Regions from separate parts of the Eubacterium maltosivorans genome, predicted to be linked through region 2. Evidence: riboswitches for the same ligand, from Rfam matches in the RefSeq annotation. Region 2 holds a riboswitch; each other region holds the start of a gene.
The links. A riboswitch is a leader RNA that binds a small molecule or an ion and turns the genes downstream of it on or off. The one in region 2 is predicted to bind cobalamin.

Region 1 (5,005 bases), 1.8 Mb from region 2:
AACGGCCACAACGGTCATATGGTCGTTTTTATTAAGCTGGTCAATCAGCTCCATAACCTCGATCTGATGATGCACATCCAGCGCGGAGGTGGGTTCATCCAAAAGAATAATGTCCGGCTCCTGGGCAATGGCCCGCGCGATGATCACACGCTGCTTTTCACCGCCGCTCAGCTCATTGAACATACGGCCTCTGAAGCCAAGGGTTTTGGTCATCTTCATAGCCTGCTCCACAATCCGGTAATCCTCGACGCTCTCGCGGTCCCTGTAGCTCAGATAAGGGTTCCTGCCCATGAGCACAATATCCTCAACCGTAAAGTCATAGTCGATATCAAAGGACTGGGGAACGACGGCCACCATCTGAGAGCGTTCACGCTGCTTAAGACCAGCGTTATCCCTGCCCTTTACCACAATCCGGCCGCCGGTAATGGGCAGAAGGCCCGACAGGCATTTGAGCAGCGTGGATTTGCCCGTACCGTTCGAGCCGATAAGGCCGACAAACTCACCCTTATGAATCTCTGCTGTAAAGCCCTTAATCACCTCTTTGCTGCCATAGCCGGTATGAACGCCTTCAAATTTCAACATAACAGCATCTTCCACTAACGGGTACCTCCTTTCTTCGATTTACGCAAAAGGTAAATAAAAAAGGGGCCGCCAAAAGCAGCGGTGATGATTCCCACCGGAATTTCCTGTGAGGAAACGGTCCGGGCCAGTGTATCGCAGATAATAAGGAAGGTTCCTCCAAACACCAGTGAAAAGGGCAGCAAAATCCGATGCTTCGGGCCGGACAAAATTCTTACAATGTGCGGCACCACCAGTCCGACAAAGCCGATAATCCCTGTCACGGAAACCACAGCCGCGGTAATCACAGATGAGACAATCAACACTTTTTTCTTCAGATGGTCGGTATTGACCCCAAGCTGTGTGGCCGCGTCCTCTCCGAGAAGCATGATATCCAGCTCCCGAACCGTTGTGAACAGGATCAGACAGCCGATGACCACGTAAGGTAAAACAGTAATTACCTGGTCCCATCCCTTACCGTTCAGACTCCCCATGGTCCAGAACATAATCTGATTCATGCTCTGAACATTGAAAATCATGAGCAGGGACATAAAAGCCGTCAGCGACTGGCTCACGGCAATCCCGCTCAGCAGCAGGGACGCAACCGGCACTTTTCTCCCGACCTTTGAAATGTTATACACTAAAAAGATCGCCAGAAAGGCGCCTACAAAGGCTAGAACAGCGGTCCCATTTAATCCCAGGAAACCTGCTGAAAAGTGCATGACAATTCCAATGGACGCGCCCAGCGCCGCACCGGAAGACACCCCCAGAATAAAAGGATCTGCCATGGGGTTCTTGAAAATCCCCTGATAGGCCGCGCCGCAGACTGCCAGCGCTCCGCCTGTCAGAAAGCCTAAAATGACTCTCGGCAGCCGTACATTCCAGATAATCGCAATATTACCGGCCGATATTCCCTCCATGTTAACAGGAAGGTGCAGCACCTCGTGCAGTAAAATCCTGTTAGCGTCGCCAAAGGGAATGGAGGTAATGCCTACGATGGTGCATAAATAAATTAAGATCAGGCACCCTACAATGGATAAGGGCATCGCGTATCTTTTCATCTTTGTTTTCATCCGACCTCTTCCTTAACCGTCTGTTTAAAACCTCCGCTGGGGGCAAAAGCCCCCCTGCGGAGAAATCTTTCTACTTAAACTGATCCGGATAAACGGCTGTAGCCAGCAGCTCCAGCCCATCGACAATACGCGGTCCGGGGCGCTGGATCAGGTCGCTGTCCGGAGAGAGCATTTCGTAATAGACAATGGCGTCGTTCTTGACAGCATTGACCTGGTCAAAGCCCGGCACCTTTTTGATCTCGTCCGGTGTGGTAAAGAAGGACACATAGACGTCCGGGTTCTTTGCGATAATCTGTTCAACGCTCAGCTGCGGCCAGTCTGTGCCGGCGTCTGAGGCAATGTTTTTGGCGTTAATATCCTTAAGCATATTGCCCAGCAGGGAGTTATCTCCGGCGCTGTAATAACCGCCAATATCGATAAAGACTGATTTCTGCGGATTGGCTGCCGCAGCCTTTTCCTTAATCTCATCATATTTTTTCGTCATGCTGTCGGTGATTTCCTTGGCCTTATCATTGGCGTTAACCACCTTGCCAGTATTAATGATGGTGCTTTCCACCGCGTCCACAGACATTGGTGTGTAAGTAATAACCTTTGCGCCGGTGGCTTCAATCTGACTGCGGACATCATCGCTGATCAGATCACCCGCCAGAACGACATCCGGGGCCAGGGAAATAATCTTTTCCACATTGGGATTATTGTAATCGCCAATCGACGCTACCTGGGCAGCTTCCTCGGGATAATTGCAGTAATCGGTCCGTCCGACCACCTTGTCTCCCACACCCAGGGCAAACAGGATTTCGGTGTTTGCGGGTGACAGAGACACGATCTTTGCGGGTTCCTTTTCGATTTCCACATTATTGCCCAGATCATCGGTAATGGAGATTGGGTAAGCGGTTTCTCCAGTAACCGCGCCGGAAGCTTCTCCACCCTTCTGGCTATTCTGAGCACAGCCTGCCGCGCCAAACAACAGCGCCGCGCAGGCCAGAGCCATCAGCAAACTTTTCAATACACTCTTCTTCATTGGTCCCTCCATAAATAAATTTAAAACTGCTTAAAACAAAGAAAACCGACCCCATGAGAGAGGCCGGATTATGATAATATACAATCCTCTACTTCCCTCCGAAGTGATTATATCGCTTTGCTTCAAGTGTCCTGACTCTTGCTTCCTTCTCCATCCTCCCTTCCCATCAGGATACGCCTGACAGTGGTCTATGAGGATCTTGTCTGCAATTACAGTAGCGGGGGCTGTAGCGGATTTCAACCGCTTTCCTCTAACAAAACAGCATCATTAAGTTGTTAATTGAAGTTTAGCACAAATCCCCGAATTGTGCAATTAGAAATTATTGTTCTCCAGATCTAGACTGTTCCGAACTGCACGGCAGAACTCAAGGGGCTCCCGCTTTTTCCACGCATCGCTTGCGATAACCTCGTAGGAGATAAAATCCACGCCGGTGCTCAGGATCTCAGGCATGACCTCACAGAAGGGGATTTCACCCTCGCCCGGTATCCAGTGCCGGTCAATATGCAGGTCATTGTCGGACAAATGCAGCGCCTTGATCCGGTCTTTGTAGGTTTTAAGAATCTTACCTCTGCCGCAGGGCAGCATATAGTCATGGGAGCTGTCATAACACATACCAAAATGATCGGCCTGGATGGCGTCCAGCAGTCCCTTCAGCAAAAACTGCCGCGACACATTTTCAACGGCGATATTGACGCTGTACTTCTCCCCGGCCTCTGCCAGCTCTGAGAAAAAAGCCAGCCCATTTTCCCATTTATAGGGGCCAAGGTCCAGATCATTAGTGTGTACCACCACAGCTGGAATCTCGAAGGTACGGCAGTCCCGCACAAAACTGACAAAGGTATCTAAAAGCGCTCTGGTCTGTGCAGGCTCCTTTTCCCAGATGTCGTTATAACCGATAAAGGGCGCGTGAATATTGGTGATTCCAAGCCCCTTGCTCCGCACAATGTCCGGAAATTTTTCTTTCTCCAGATAATAGGGCTCGCACTCGTCCTCCCAGGAAATCATCACCTCGTCAAAACCGGCTTCTTTGATCATGTCAATGCGCTCCTCAAAAGGCATGAAGTAGCCAAACCACGAAAACATACTGTATTTCATCGGCTTCCTCTATTCACCCTGAAGCCTGGGTATGCTCAGGTCAAAGGGCGGATATACAACGCCCTTTTCTGTGATGATGGCTGTGACATTCTGATGCGGGGTCACGTCAAAGGCCGGGTTTTCCATGCGCACACCGTCCGGCGCGATCTGCTGTCCTTTGATATGGCTGATCTCTCTTGTGTCCCGTTCCTCAATGACAATATCATCGCCGGACCACATATTAAAATCAATGGTTGAGGTGGGCGCTGCCACATAGAAAGGAATGCCATGGGCTTTTGCCAGAATGGACACGCTGTAGGTTCCAATCTTATTGGCCACGTCGCCATTTCGGGCGATGCGGTCTGCCCCCACCACCACACAGTCGATTTTTCCCTGCTTCATCATCCAGCCGGCCATATTGTCTGTGATCAGTGTGACTGGAATGCCATCTTTTTGAAGCTCATAGGCGGTGAGACGGGCCCCCTGCAGAAAGGGTCTTGTCTCATCGGCGTAGACGGATATCTCCTTGCCTGCCTCCCAGGCGGCGCGCACAACGCCGAGGGCTGTCCCGTAATCCGCTGTGGCGAGGGCTCCTGCATTGCAGTGGGTCAGGATGGTATCCTTACGGTGGATCAGCTCTGCACCGTAAGCGCCCATATCCCGGCACATCTTAATATCCTCACTGCAAATGGCGTCTGCTTCGGTTTTCAGGAGCGCTGTGATCTCTGCCACTGTTTTTTCCGAGTTGTTTTTGATCACGCCCTCCATCCGGTCCACTGCCCAGAACAGGTTGACTGCCGTTGGCCGGGTGGCACGAAGCACGTGGCAGACAGTCTCCATTTCCTTTAAAAAGGTCTCCTTCGGCAGCTTTTCAAATTCCAGCGCGCCAAAATAAACGCCGTATCCGGCCGTCACTCCGATGGCCGGCGCCCCGCGGACAATCATATCCACAATGGCGGCGGCAATCTCGCGGTAGTCGGTGTAACTGTGCGTTACCTCCTCGGTTGGCAGCAGAGTCTGGTCAAGCATTTTTAAAGCGCCATTTTCATAATAAACAGGTTTCATCATTCTTCCTTTCTCGCTATCTGAAAAAGCCTCCCTTGGTTAAGGGAGGTCAGGACGTCGGCAAAGTCGGTCATGAGCTGCAAAGAGAAAGCTTGAAGCCCTTTGAGTTAAAAATTGAAAGTTGAAAGTGGAAAGTTATGGAACGTTTTCGCTGACGCAAAAACGACTGGAACAGCGGCCACAGGCCGCATTCAATCAAATCGGCCAACGGCTG
Region 2 (5,005 bases):
CAGGTCGGTTTCTTCGTTCCAGGCGTCCACTTCGGTCACCAGCGCTTTGGCGATCTTTTCCATGGTGGTTCCGTGGTCGCCATCACCCAGCTCGCAATCCAGCCTGGTTAAGTTTTCGACGTTGCTTATAATTTTATTAGCAGATGTCAATAACATGTTTTTGATTTTTAAGGTTTCTACTGACATACTCTCACCTCCGGTATCGGTTTCAACTTGTTTATAGAATATCACCGGAATTAACATTTGTCAAACAAAAAAACGTAAAATAATTTAAAATCCTTGAAAAAACCCATAAAAATATGAAAAATAAGCAATAAACTGACAAATGTAAAGTATTTTGCATTTTGAATCTTAAAGATAGTGGATTGACATTTGTCAAAAAATAGAGTATATTTAGAAAAAAAGCTGTTGACATTTGTAAAGGAGAGCATCATGAAAGAAAAGGAGCTGATCCGTCTTATTAGCGCGGCGCAGATGTATTATGAAGAGAACATGACTCAGGCAGAGATTGCAAAGTCGATGGGTATCTCGCGGCCTTCGGTCAGCAATCTGCTGAACAAAGCCCGCAAAGAAGGTATTGTTAAAATTGAGATCAAATCTTTTGACAGCACCAGCATTGGAAAAAGCCGGGAACTGTGTAACCGGTTTGGCTTAAAGAGCTGCCAGGTGGTCAGCTGCACAGAGGATAAGAACGAAACACAGGAGCGTCTTTATGAAGCCGCTGTGGATTTTCTTTTGGAAATCCTGCCTAAAACCCGAATCCTTGGCCTTGGCTGGGGTTATAATATCAGCCGTGTCATTGATATTTTAGCGGGCAGGGAGCTTGCTGGGCAGTACAGCGGGAAGGTCTGTCCGCTGATCGGGACGGCCACAGTGCCGCACAAGGGCTACCATCCCAATGAGCTGGCTACGGATTTTGCCCGAAAAACGGGATTTGAGGCGGATTTTTTGATCTCGCCGGCCTTTCCTACGACCAAGCAGGAACGGGATTTATTTGTGACGACAGATAATTATAACAGTATTCTGGCCCTGTGGAAAAAGACAGACACCGCACTGGTGACCCTTGGCGGCTACCCCTGTGTGCCGGACCACGCCACTGCCCTGCGCTTTGGGCGGCGGCTGATCACGGAGCGGGCGACCTCCAATATTCTGTCTTACTTTTTTAACTGGAAGGGACAGCAGATAAAAGGGGAGGATGATTTTGCCATACAGATTCCGCTGGGACCGCTTTCTAAAATTAAGAATTTTATTGGCATTGTGCCTGTGGAGGCTAATGTAGGATCGGCCATCGGCTGTCTGAACACCGGGTTCGCGCGCCACCTTATCATTGATGAGGTGACGGCTGAGAAGATTTTAAAAACGGACGTATAGCAGATCGCTGCCAAAACGCTCCTCGGCGTGGTCGGGGCTGTGTCTCAGGATAAAAGAAGTCAGCTCCCGGCCGCCGATTCGGCGGGTGTCCCGGATGCCGTCATAGGCGGCAGTGAGCGCCTGGAGCTCTTCGGTATACTGGGGAAGGAGCTGGCAGGGCTGCTCGGTTTTAATGGACAGGGAGATAACGCCCGCGTTAAAAAGGTTGATGGTGAAGTCTACGCTTTTTTCTCCGGCGGAAAAGGCGCTTTCCAGCAGCAGCTCTGTCATCCTGCAGATGTCCCGTTCTCTCACAAAGGAGGACATGGGGTAGAAAACCACAGGGTTAAAGTCAATCCCTTTTTCCTGGGCGATGGCCTGAAAAAGGGAGAGAACGCCGTCCAGGGCGCAGTAGGCTGTGGCGGCCTTTTTTTTGAGGACGCTGTATTTTTCTTTGAGCGCATGAAGATCGGAAACAGCGACGGCCGGGGGCAGGGGCTCGGCCGTGGAGATGGGCGAAATAGTCAGGTTCATGGCGGTTCTCCTTTCTGAATCGGGCTAAAACAGCACAAAGCTGAAATAGGTAACGGTTTCGGGGCCATTATTATAGGAAAGGCCGGTTTTGCTGGCCAGATCCATCACGACGATGCCATAGCCTTCCACGGATGGAAAAATCTGGTCTGGGTAACGGCAGGGGGCGTCGGGGTAGGTGCACTGGTCGCAGAGGATACAGCCCTCTGTGGAGAGCACCAGAGCGCCAGGATAATGGGCTCTGAAAAGACGGGCAGACTTGGCCGTAGCGGCCTCGTGAAATATGCGGGCCCGGTGCCAGCCTCTAAAGTCATACTGGCCTTTTAAATCGGTAACGGTTGAGAGCAGACAGACGTTTTCGTAGGAGCGGCATTTGGCGACACAGCTGTTGTAGCTGCCTACCGCGGGCGGGCAGGCCCAGGTAGCGCCGTAATGGCCGCATTGGTTTCCCTCGCATAAAAGCCTTGTGCCCATGGAAAACAGCAGATCGCTGGTTTTGGCAAAGGCATATTCATGAATGCCGAACAGTCTGCGTTTATCTTCAAGCTGCCGCTTAATGGTCATCAGGCTTTTAATAACGGTGTCACCTTTAAACTCTTTGGCAGGCTCTGCCTGTTTTTTTATTTCAATCAATGGAAAGACCTCACCTTCATTTAGTACAATAAAAAAGCCTTCCCCGGCTAGAGAAGGCAAAAAATACGAAATTGATTAAGGAACGTATCTCTTAAATGACTCTAAATCGGAGCGTTTTAAGAAAACATTATGCCGGTCTTCTGGCTCTACAATGGCATTCCCCTTCCCTTCCCATCCGGCGGACAGTGGCACATAAGGGGACATATTGCATTACAGCTGCGATTACAGCAAAGGATTTTCACCTTTTTCCCATTTACATAATGTTTACAATATTAAGTTGCCTTTATCATATCCCTTTGATTTTCTTTTGTCAAGGTTTATTGGGCCCTGACAGGGGCTTTTTCGTAAATTTATTTTTTTACAACAAGATTTTCCCCTTTGTTTTAATCTTAAATGTAAAGAAAAAAATACTGAAAAGCCGGTAAAGGGGCGAGAACCGCCTTAATTAAACCAAAAACACGTATGTTTTAATGAATTTTTCATAAAATATTAAGTAATTTCGGTTAAGGTATTGGCAAGGGCCAAAGGATATGTTAAAATATATCTAAATTGTAAATAACTTTACAATTTGGTCAAAATTATATATAGGAGGGTGGTGATTAGGCATTAGCAACGAAAGCCATCGCTCAAGTGGCAAGCTCCAAATGTTTTTTAAGAAGCTTGCGCATTACGCCAAGCACTTGAGCAAAAGAGAAAAAGTCGTATTCACAGGTTTCTGTGTAGCGCTTCTTCTCGGATTCTTTTCTTCAACCTGTCTTGGTTACAAGGTAATGGTTGACGGAGAGGTTTTAGGCTATACAAAGGATGCGGCTGTGTTTACACAGAGTCTGGATCAGGTAGAGCAGGATATGCGATCGAAAACGTCGATCGAAACAGCATATGTCTACAATGATATACAGATTAAAAAGAGCATCACGTTTAATAAACCAATGTTGTCAGAGGAAGAATTTACTGATGCATTGAACGCGCAGAACCTTCAGGTTGGCGTTCATGGTGTAGAATTAAAAGTTGACGGACAGGAAGTTGGAAACCTGGCTTCATCTGATCAGGTACAGGCCGGTATTGCAGGTGCAATTAATAAGATCGGTAACGTACAGGGTACAGATAAGCTGGTAAAATGCGACATCCAGAGCGACGTTGTAGAAACGCCTAAGAATTTTCCGCTCGAGGACTTAAACAGTCCGGACGAGTGCGCTAATCTTTTAGCAACAGGTAATACTAATCCGAGTAAGAGTGAAGAGAGTACGAACGCTCCAATCCAGGTAGCAAGCCGTGGTGGAGCCGATGTGGCAAGAGACCAAAGCAATGAGCCAGCCCAAGAGGAAGCTTTAGCAGCTGAAGGTACCGTTGAAAATAATAGTAATGAGAATGTAGAAAACCAGAATAATGAGACTGAGACAAGCTCCAGTATCTTAAAAATTAATCTGACTAAAACATCAACTAAAAAAGAAGACATACCTTTCCAGACCGTTGAGCAGGAAGATCCAAATGTATATGTTGATCAAACTGTAGTTACACAGCAAGGTGTGAACGGACAACTTGATAAGGAAGTCGAAACCGTCTATGAAGACGGTAAGGTTGTGAGTGAAACAACCTTATCCGAAACAGTCGCGAAAGAGCCGGTGGCTCAGATTGTTTCAAAGGGAACGAAGCAGTACCCGACCATGTCTTCAAAGAAAGGCAACTTTATTTTACCGGCAACCGGTAATATTTCCGCTTTAGACAAGCCAGGAAGCCACGCAGGCTGCTTTGCAGTAGACATTGCGAACTCAATGGGTACGCCGATCTACGCACCGCAGAGTGGTACAGTCATCCGGGCAAGTGAATTTGGCGGTTACGGATTATGCGTTGACATTATGATGGACGATGGAAAAACTGTCCTGAGAATGGGTCATAACTCCGAATTTAAGGTAAGCGTTGGTGACCGGGTCGAAAAGGGCCAAGTCGTAGCGTTAATGGGCAGCACTGGTAACTCAACCGGACCGCACTCCCATTTTGAAATCCGCATTAACGACGTTCAGCAATTTTTACCAGACTATTTTGACATCAAGGACGGCGATAACGTCTGATGTCATGATCGAAAAAATTAGTATATGCATATCACTGATAAAAAAGAACCAAATCGCGTGTTTGGTTCTTTTTTTATTTTTTGTAAAGAACCGGGGCGGTGGTCCGGCCGCCAGTGTTTCGTGTTTGTTGACTTTTATACCCGGGCATGATAGGCTTAAACAGTCAAATTCAGTCATTTACAATCAGTATTAAGGCGGGAAATAGGAAATATTTGATTATTTTTGAAGTTTTTTGAATGAAAATGCTTGACAATGACTGAAAATGGTGATATTATACAGTTGCGGAGGAGAGAGAGATGTTAACAGAGGAAAGATTTAACATTATATTAAAAACCGTGGAGAACAAAAAAGCAGTGACCGTGCAGGAGCTGACGGAGCTGCTCGGAAGCTCGGAATCAACGGTGCGGCGGGATCTTACCGCC
Region 3 (5,005 bases), 1.2 Mb from region 2:
TATTGTGATCCATGACAGCAGGTAGCAGACCCCGCGTGTATCGGCGTGATAACCGCCGGCATAGGCGCGGATGGCCGCATATACAATTAAAAAGAGTATGGTCTCCGGCAGCATGCCGAAAAGCAGGCCCACCAAAAGCATGGAAGCGTAGTGAACCGTTTTGAGCATTAAAACCTTGATTCCAAACTGGTATATTTCAACATCTTCATCGACCACAATTTCTCTTTTTTTTAATTGATAAATTAATGCTTCAGAAGCTTTCTCAAACATTAGAATTTACGGAATTTTTTAGTATTTACGGGAGCTTTTTCTTGATGATGGATCATCCAACATGCTGTGTTAGCATCTTTAACTGCTTCATGATGAGCAGCTTTTGCCACATTTTTTAGGATTTTATTCTTGAAACCATCTTTTTTCATTTAGTACACCTCATAACATTCTATATTATGTAGTTTATCAGCTGATAAATGCTATTATATGTACAAAGAAAATAAATCACAATCTTTACTGCTTCAAGAAATAAATTTATGGTCTTTTATATTTTAAATATGTCCAAAGTAAGAAATTCTATGCTCTTTTTACGATGAAGAAATTAAAATTTCAACCCTAAACATTTCTTCTGCTTTGTATTGAATACTTCCATTATACTTTTCAATCGCTGCCTTTACATTTTTCAAACCAACGCCCATATGTTCTCCTTCCTTTGTACTTTTTAATTCATTATTTTTATAATCAATCTTGCCATTATAACTATTACAAACAACTATTGTTATAAAATCATTAAACTTAAATAGTTTAATCTCTATATGTCTTTCGTCTACTGAAAGTTCAAGACATGCGTCAATTGCATTATCTAATAGGTTAGAAAAAATTGTAGTAACATCAAAAAAATCCATAAATTCAATACCTACATCTTCTATTTTTAGTGTAACATTTATATCATTTTCATCACACTTTATTAATTTATTGTTGATGATTATTGTTAGAAAGCGATTACTACATTTAAAGCGACTTCCCAATTCATCCATTTTTCTATAAATTGTTCTAGCGTAGCTTTGAGCCATATCACCATTATCATTAGCATAAAGTTCCTCAACAGTTTGCATATGATTTTTCATATCATGTATTAATCGTCTCGAATAATCATATTGCGCTTCAATACTTTTATAATAAGTATTTTGCATTATTACCTGCTGTTCTTTCAAATCCATCTCTCTTTCCAGTTGATAGCGTTTTGATATAGCTTCAAATAGATAGACCAAATATATATCTAATCCAATGAACCCAAAGCAAATATATGCTAAAGCGATTCCAGACGAATTTTGTTGTATTGTTATATAAAAATAATACAGCACACTTATTTCAAAAACCGCCAGTAACATTAAAAAGATATTTTGAACTATTTTGAGTGTATTCAATTCGTTCTTTTTAAATATAGATACAAAAATATAAAATCCGCACAATAAAATTATTTGATTGCATATTCCGGAAAGAAATAAAAAATTAAAACTTTCCTCAACTCCTTCTATCGTAGTATCCATTATTAAAGAAACAATTACAACAGATATAACATCTGAAAAAATTATATAAAGCGCAAAGACAAAATCATAGATTAACATCCACTTCTTGTCAAATATAAAGAGAGAATAGCTAATTAAGCATAGTGATATTAATAAAAAAATTATTTTAAATATAGGAATGCCTAGGATATTCAATCCTATTGCTGCAACAACAAAAACTAAAAAGCTAATAAAATATTTAAAGTTTTCTCCATATTTTCTATCATATACTTCGGACATAAAACGAAACATAATATATCCTGTAATCCCATACGATAAAGCCATATCTAGTACATAAATCCACTTATCCATATTCTTCCCCTAAACTATCCTCCAAGCCCTTTCTCACAACAGCTTAAAATTCTCCTCAATATAATCAAACAGCCGCGCTTTAAATTCTACGGCGCGCTTCTGAGCTATGGGCAGGGTTTCGCCATTGTCCAGATACAGGTCGGCGCCTGCAATGCGCTTACAGTGGAACAGGTTCACAATCACGCTTTTGTGGCAGTATTCAAAGTCAAAGTCCTGAACCTTTTCCATAATCTCGCTCAGGACGCCGTTAAATTCAAAATCGCCCTGCGCGGTGCACATTTTGATCTTTCGCCGCACGCGCTCAAAATAATAAATATCGTTGCTGGCAAAGACCTTTAACTCGCCGCCCATCATCAGGGAAATATCGTGACTTTTGTTCTCCTTTTCGATAAAATCAAACACTTCGGTCAGCACCATGTTTACCTTTGCCGTGTTAAAGGGCTTGACCAGATATTCAAATGCGTGCACAGCAAAGGCGTTGCGCATGTAGTGGGTATAGCTGGTGATAAAGATAATCTTGACCCGGGCGTCCCACTTACGGATCTGCTTGGCCGTATCGATCCCGTCGGTTTTTGGCATCTCCACGTCAAGAAAAAGGATATCAAACTGGATACGGTCCTCAAGCACCTCGCTGCCGTCATGATAGACGTACGTTTCCACATCAATACTGTGTTCCTCACCATACCTGATGATGAGCGTCTCCAGTTTTTCCGCAATCAAAGCATTGTCGTCGCAAATTCCAATTCTAATCATCCCATTTTCTGCCTTTCCGGCATTTCTTCCATTATACCATATTTTCCCCTATCACCCTATAAAAAGGGGGTGCGAACTTCATTTCTCCTAAATCTTATACCATAAAAATACACTTTGGAAACCATAATTTCAAAATTTTTCAAAAAAAAGAAAAGCCCCGGCGTTTGGGACTTTTCCAAAAAAGGGAGGGTTTTTCAGCCTCGCTGACTGAAAAGAGGATTTAATGACACCTGTCTGATGGAACAGGCATTATGAGATTTAATTAAATACGAATGATAAGGCGACCGTCCTTAAATTCCATAAAAAAATCCCTCTCGGATTCAGAGAGGGATGAACGAACACAGTATAATCTGGATGGTAAAGGTTTTGTTTCGTTTCTTAAGCACTCTAAATCGGAGTCTTTTAAGAACCAATCACTATGTCGGTCTTCTGGCTCAGCAATATCATCTTTCCGCCTTCCCATCATCATTGACAGTGGCTTTTTCAGAAAGCATTTTGCATTACAGCTGCGATTACAGCAAGGGACTCTCACCCTTTTCCCACTACATAGGATCATTCAATATTTAATTAACTTCATCATACGCCCTTTAGGCGGCTTTGTCAACAACTTCTTTTGAAATATTTACGATTTTTCAGACGGCCCTTTCCGGCCGCCAGCCGCCTTTATAATAATAGAGCAAAAGCACTGCTCCGGTCACGATCCAGGTCAGCGGATAGCTCAGGTAGATCATGCGCGCATCGTGTACAAACCTCAGGGTGGTAAAAATCCAGCTCAGCCGCAGGCCGCACATGCACACCAGAGTGATGACCATGGGGATGACCGTAGCCCCGGCCCCCCGAAGAACGCCCACAAACACCTGATCGGCAGCGTAAATGCCATAAAGGGGCACCACGGTGTACAACTGGCGCATGCCGTTTAAAACCACTGCCTCGTCCGAGGTAAACATGCCCAGGATCAGCCGGGCGTTCAGAATAATCATTACGCCCAGGCCAATGGTCACACCAACGCACAGCAGCAGGCAGACGTTCTTGCCTTTTACCACCCGCTCCCAGCGCCCTGCGCCCATATTTTGGCCCACGAAGTTGGAGATGGCCAGACAGAAGGCGTCAATGGGCATAAAGAGAAACCCGTCAATCTTCATATAAGCGGTAAACCCAGCCATGACCTCCAGCCCAAAGGTGTTAATCTGGGACTGGACCACCACATTGGAGAAACAGACCAGCACAGACTGCAGCCCGGCGGGCAGGCCGATACGCACAATATCTCTGAGTGTCTGGACGTAAAAACGGATTCTCGCTGGCCGCAGCCGATAGATGGGGTCGGCCCTCAGCAGGATAATGACAATGAGCACAGCGGCGGCCAGCTGGGCCAGGGCAGTGGCCAGCGCAGCTCCGGCAACGCCCATGCCCAGCGGCCCTACAAAGAGCAGATCAAGCCCGATATTTAGCACCACCGTGACCACCAGACAGGCCAGCGGGGTTTTGGAATCGCCCACAGCACGCAGGACGCCGCTGCCAATATTGTAAAGGGTCATGGGTATCATGCCCAGAAAATAGATGCGGATATAGGGTATGGCGTATGCCAGCCCAACCTCGGGAATGTTCATCATCCGCAGCATAGCCGGCGCAAAGGCCAGACCCAGAACAGTGAGGACAAGGCCGGATACTAGGCTCAGGGCTACGGCGGTGTGCACAGCTTCCTGCACTTTATCGTATTTCCGGCTGCCAAAAAACTGTGAAATCAGCACGCTGGCCCCGATAGACAGGCCGATAAAAAAATAGATCATAAAGGTGATGAGCAAACTGCTCGCGCCTACAGCTGCCAGCGCGTCTGCGCCCACCAAACGGCCGACAATCACGGCGTCAGCTGTATTGTACAGCTGTTGGCAGAGGTTTGAGAACATAAGGGGCAGGGCGAACAGCAGCAGCTGCCGCCCAATCCTGCCCTCGGTCATCTGGCCCTTTAACGGGATTTCACGGGTTTTTTCCATAGGGTTTTCCTTAATTAATAGAGATGGCAGGCCACCTGGTGGCCTGGCGCCACGTCCTTCAGGACGGGCTTGTTCGTTTTGCAGACCGGCATACATTTTTGACATCGCCCGGCAAAGGGACAGCCCGGCGGTAAATCCAGCGGGCTCGGCGGGTCACCGTCAATGGTTTCGATCTTTTGACAGCAGTCCATGTGCAGTGAAAACACAGACCCCAGCAGCGCCTGGGTATAGGGGTGCATGGCGGCTTCGCACAGCTGCCCGCCTGGCACGGTCTCCACGATATTGCCCAGATACATGACGGCCAGCCGGTGGCTCAGGCTCTGGACCAGGGCCATATCGTGGCAGATAAAGAGCATGGCAATGTTTTTTTCCCGTTGAAGCCGGGTGAGC

Region 1: another riboswitch for cobalamin. It lies ahead of CPZ25_RS16580 (ABC transporter substrate-binding protein); the one in region 2 lies ahead of CPZ25_RS08705 (DUF2284 domain-containing protein).
Region 3: another riboswitch for cobalamin. It lies ahead of CPZ25_RS14120 (LytR/AlgR family response regulator transcription factor); the one in region 2 lies ahead of CPZ25_RS08705 (DUF2284 domain-containing protein).

The regions. Positions count from the first base shown of each region.
Region 1 covers NZ_CP029487.1:3,587,494-3,592,498, reverse strand. The annotation lists gene CPZ25_RS16590 (ABC transporter ATP-binding protein) at 1-582, opposite strand, end outside; gene CPZ25_RS16585 (FecCD family ABC transporter permease) at 597-1,631, opposite strand; gene CPZ25_RS16580 (ABC transporter substrate-binding protein) at 1,702-2,652, opposite strand; cobalamin riboswitch at 2,760-2,951, opposite strand; gene CPZ25_RS16575 (sugar phosphate isomerase/epimerase family protein) at 2,965-3,747, opposite strand; gene mtnA (S-methyl-5-thioribose-1-phosphate isomerase) at 3,757-4,791, opposite strand.
Region 2 covers NZ_CP029487.1:1,814,045-1,819,049, reverse strand. The annotation lists gene CPZ25_RS08720 (dihydroxyacetone kinase subunit L) at 1-186, opposite strand, end outside; gene CPZ25_RS08715 (sugar-binding transcriptional regulator) at 433-1,371, shown strand; gene CPZ25_RS08710 (ATP-binding protein) at 1,354-1,884, opposite strand; gene CPZ25_RS08705 (DUF2284 domain-containing protein) at 1,909-2,514, opposite strand; cobalamin riboswitch at 2,628-2,790, opposite strand; gene CPZ25_RS08700 (peptidoglycan DD-metalloendopeptidase family protein) at 3,285-4,583, shown strand; gene CPZ25_RS08695 (DeoR/GlpR family DNA-binding transcription regulator) at 4,880-5,005, shown strand, end outside.
Region 3 covers NZ_CP029487.1:3,030,445-3,035,449, reverse strand. The annotation lists gene CPZ25_RS14135 (accessory gene regulator ArgB-like protein) at 1-270, opposite strand, end outside; gene CPZ25_RS14130 (cyclic lactone autoinducer peptide) at 270-419, opposite strand; gene CPZ25_RS14125 (sensor histidine kinase) at 579-1,871, opposite strand; gene CPZ25_RS14120 (LytR/AlgR family response regulator transcription factor) at 1,905-2,624, opposite strand; cobalamin riboswitch at 3,027-3,189, opposite strand; gene CPZ25_RS14115 (MATE family efflux transporter) at 3,257-4,615, opposite strand; gene CPZ25_RS14110 (oligopeptide/dipeptide ABC transporter ATP-binding protein) at 4,630-5,005, opposite strand, start outside.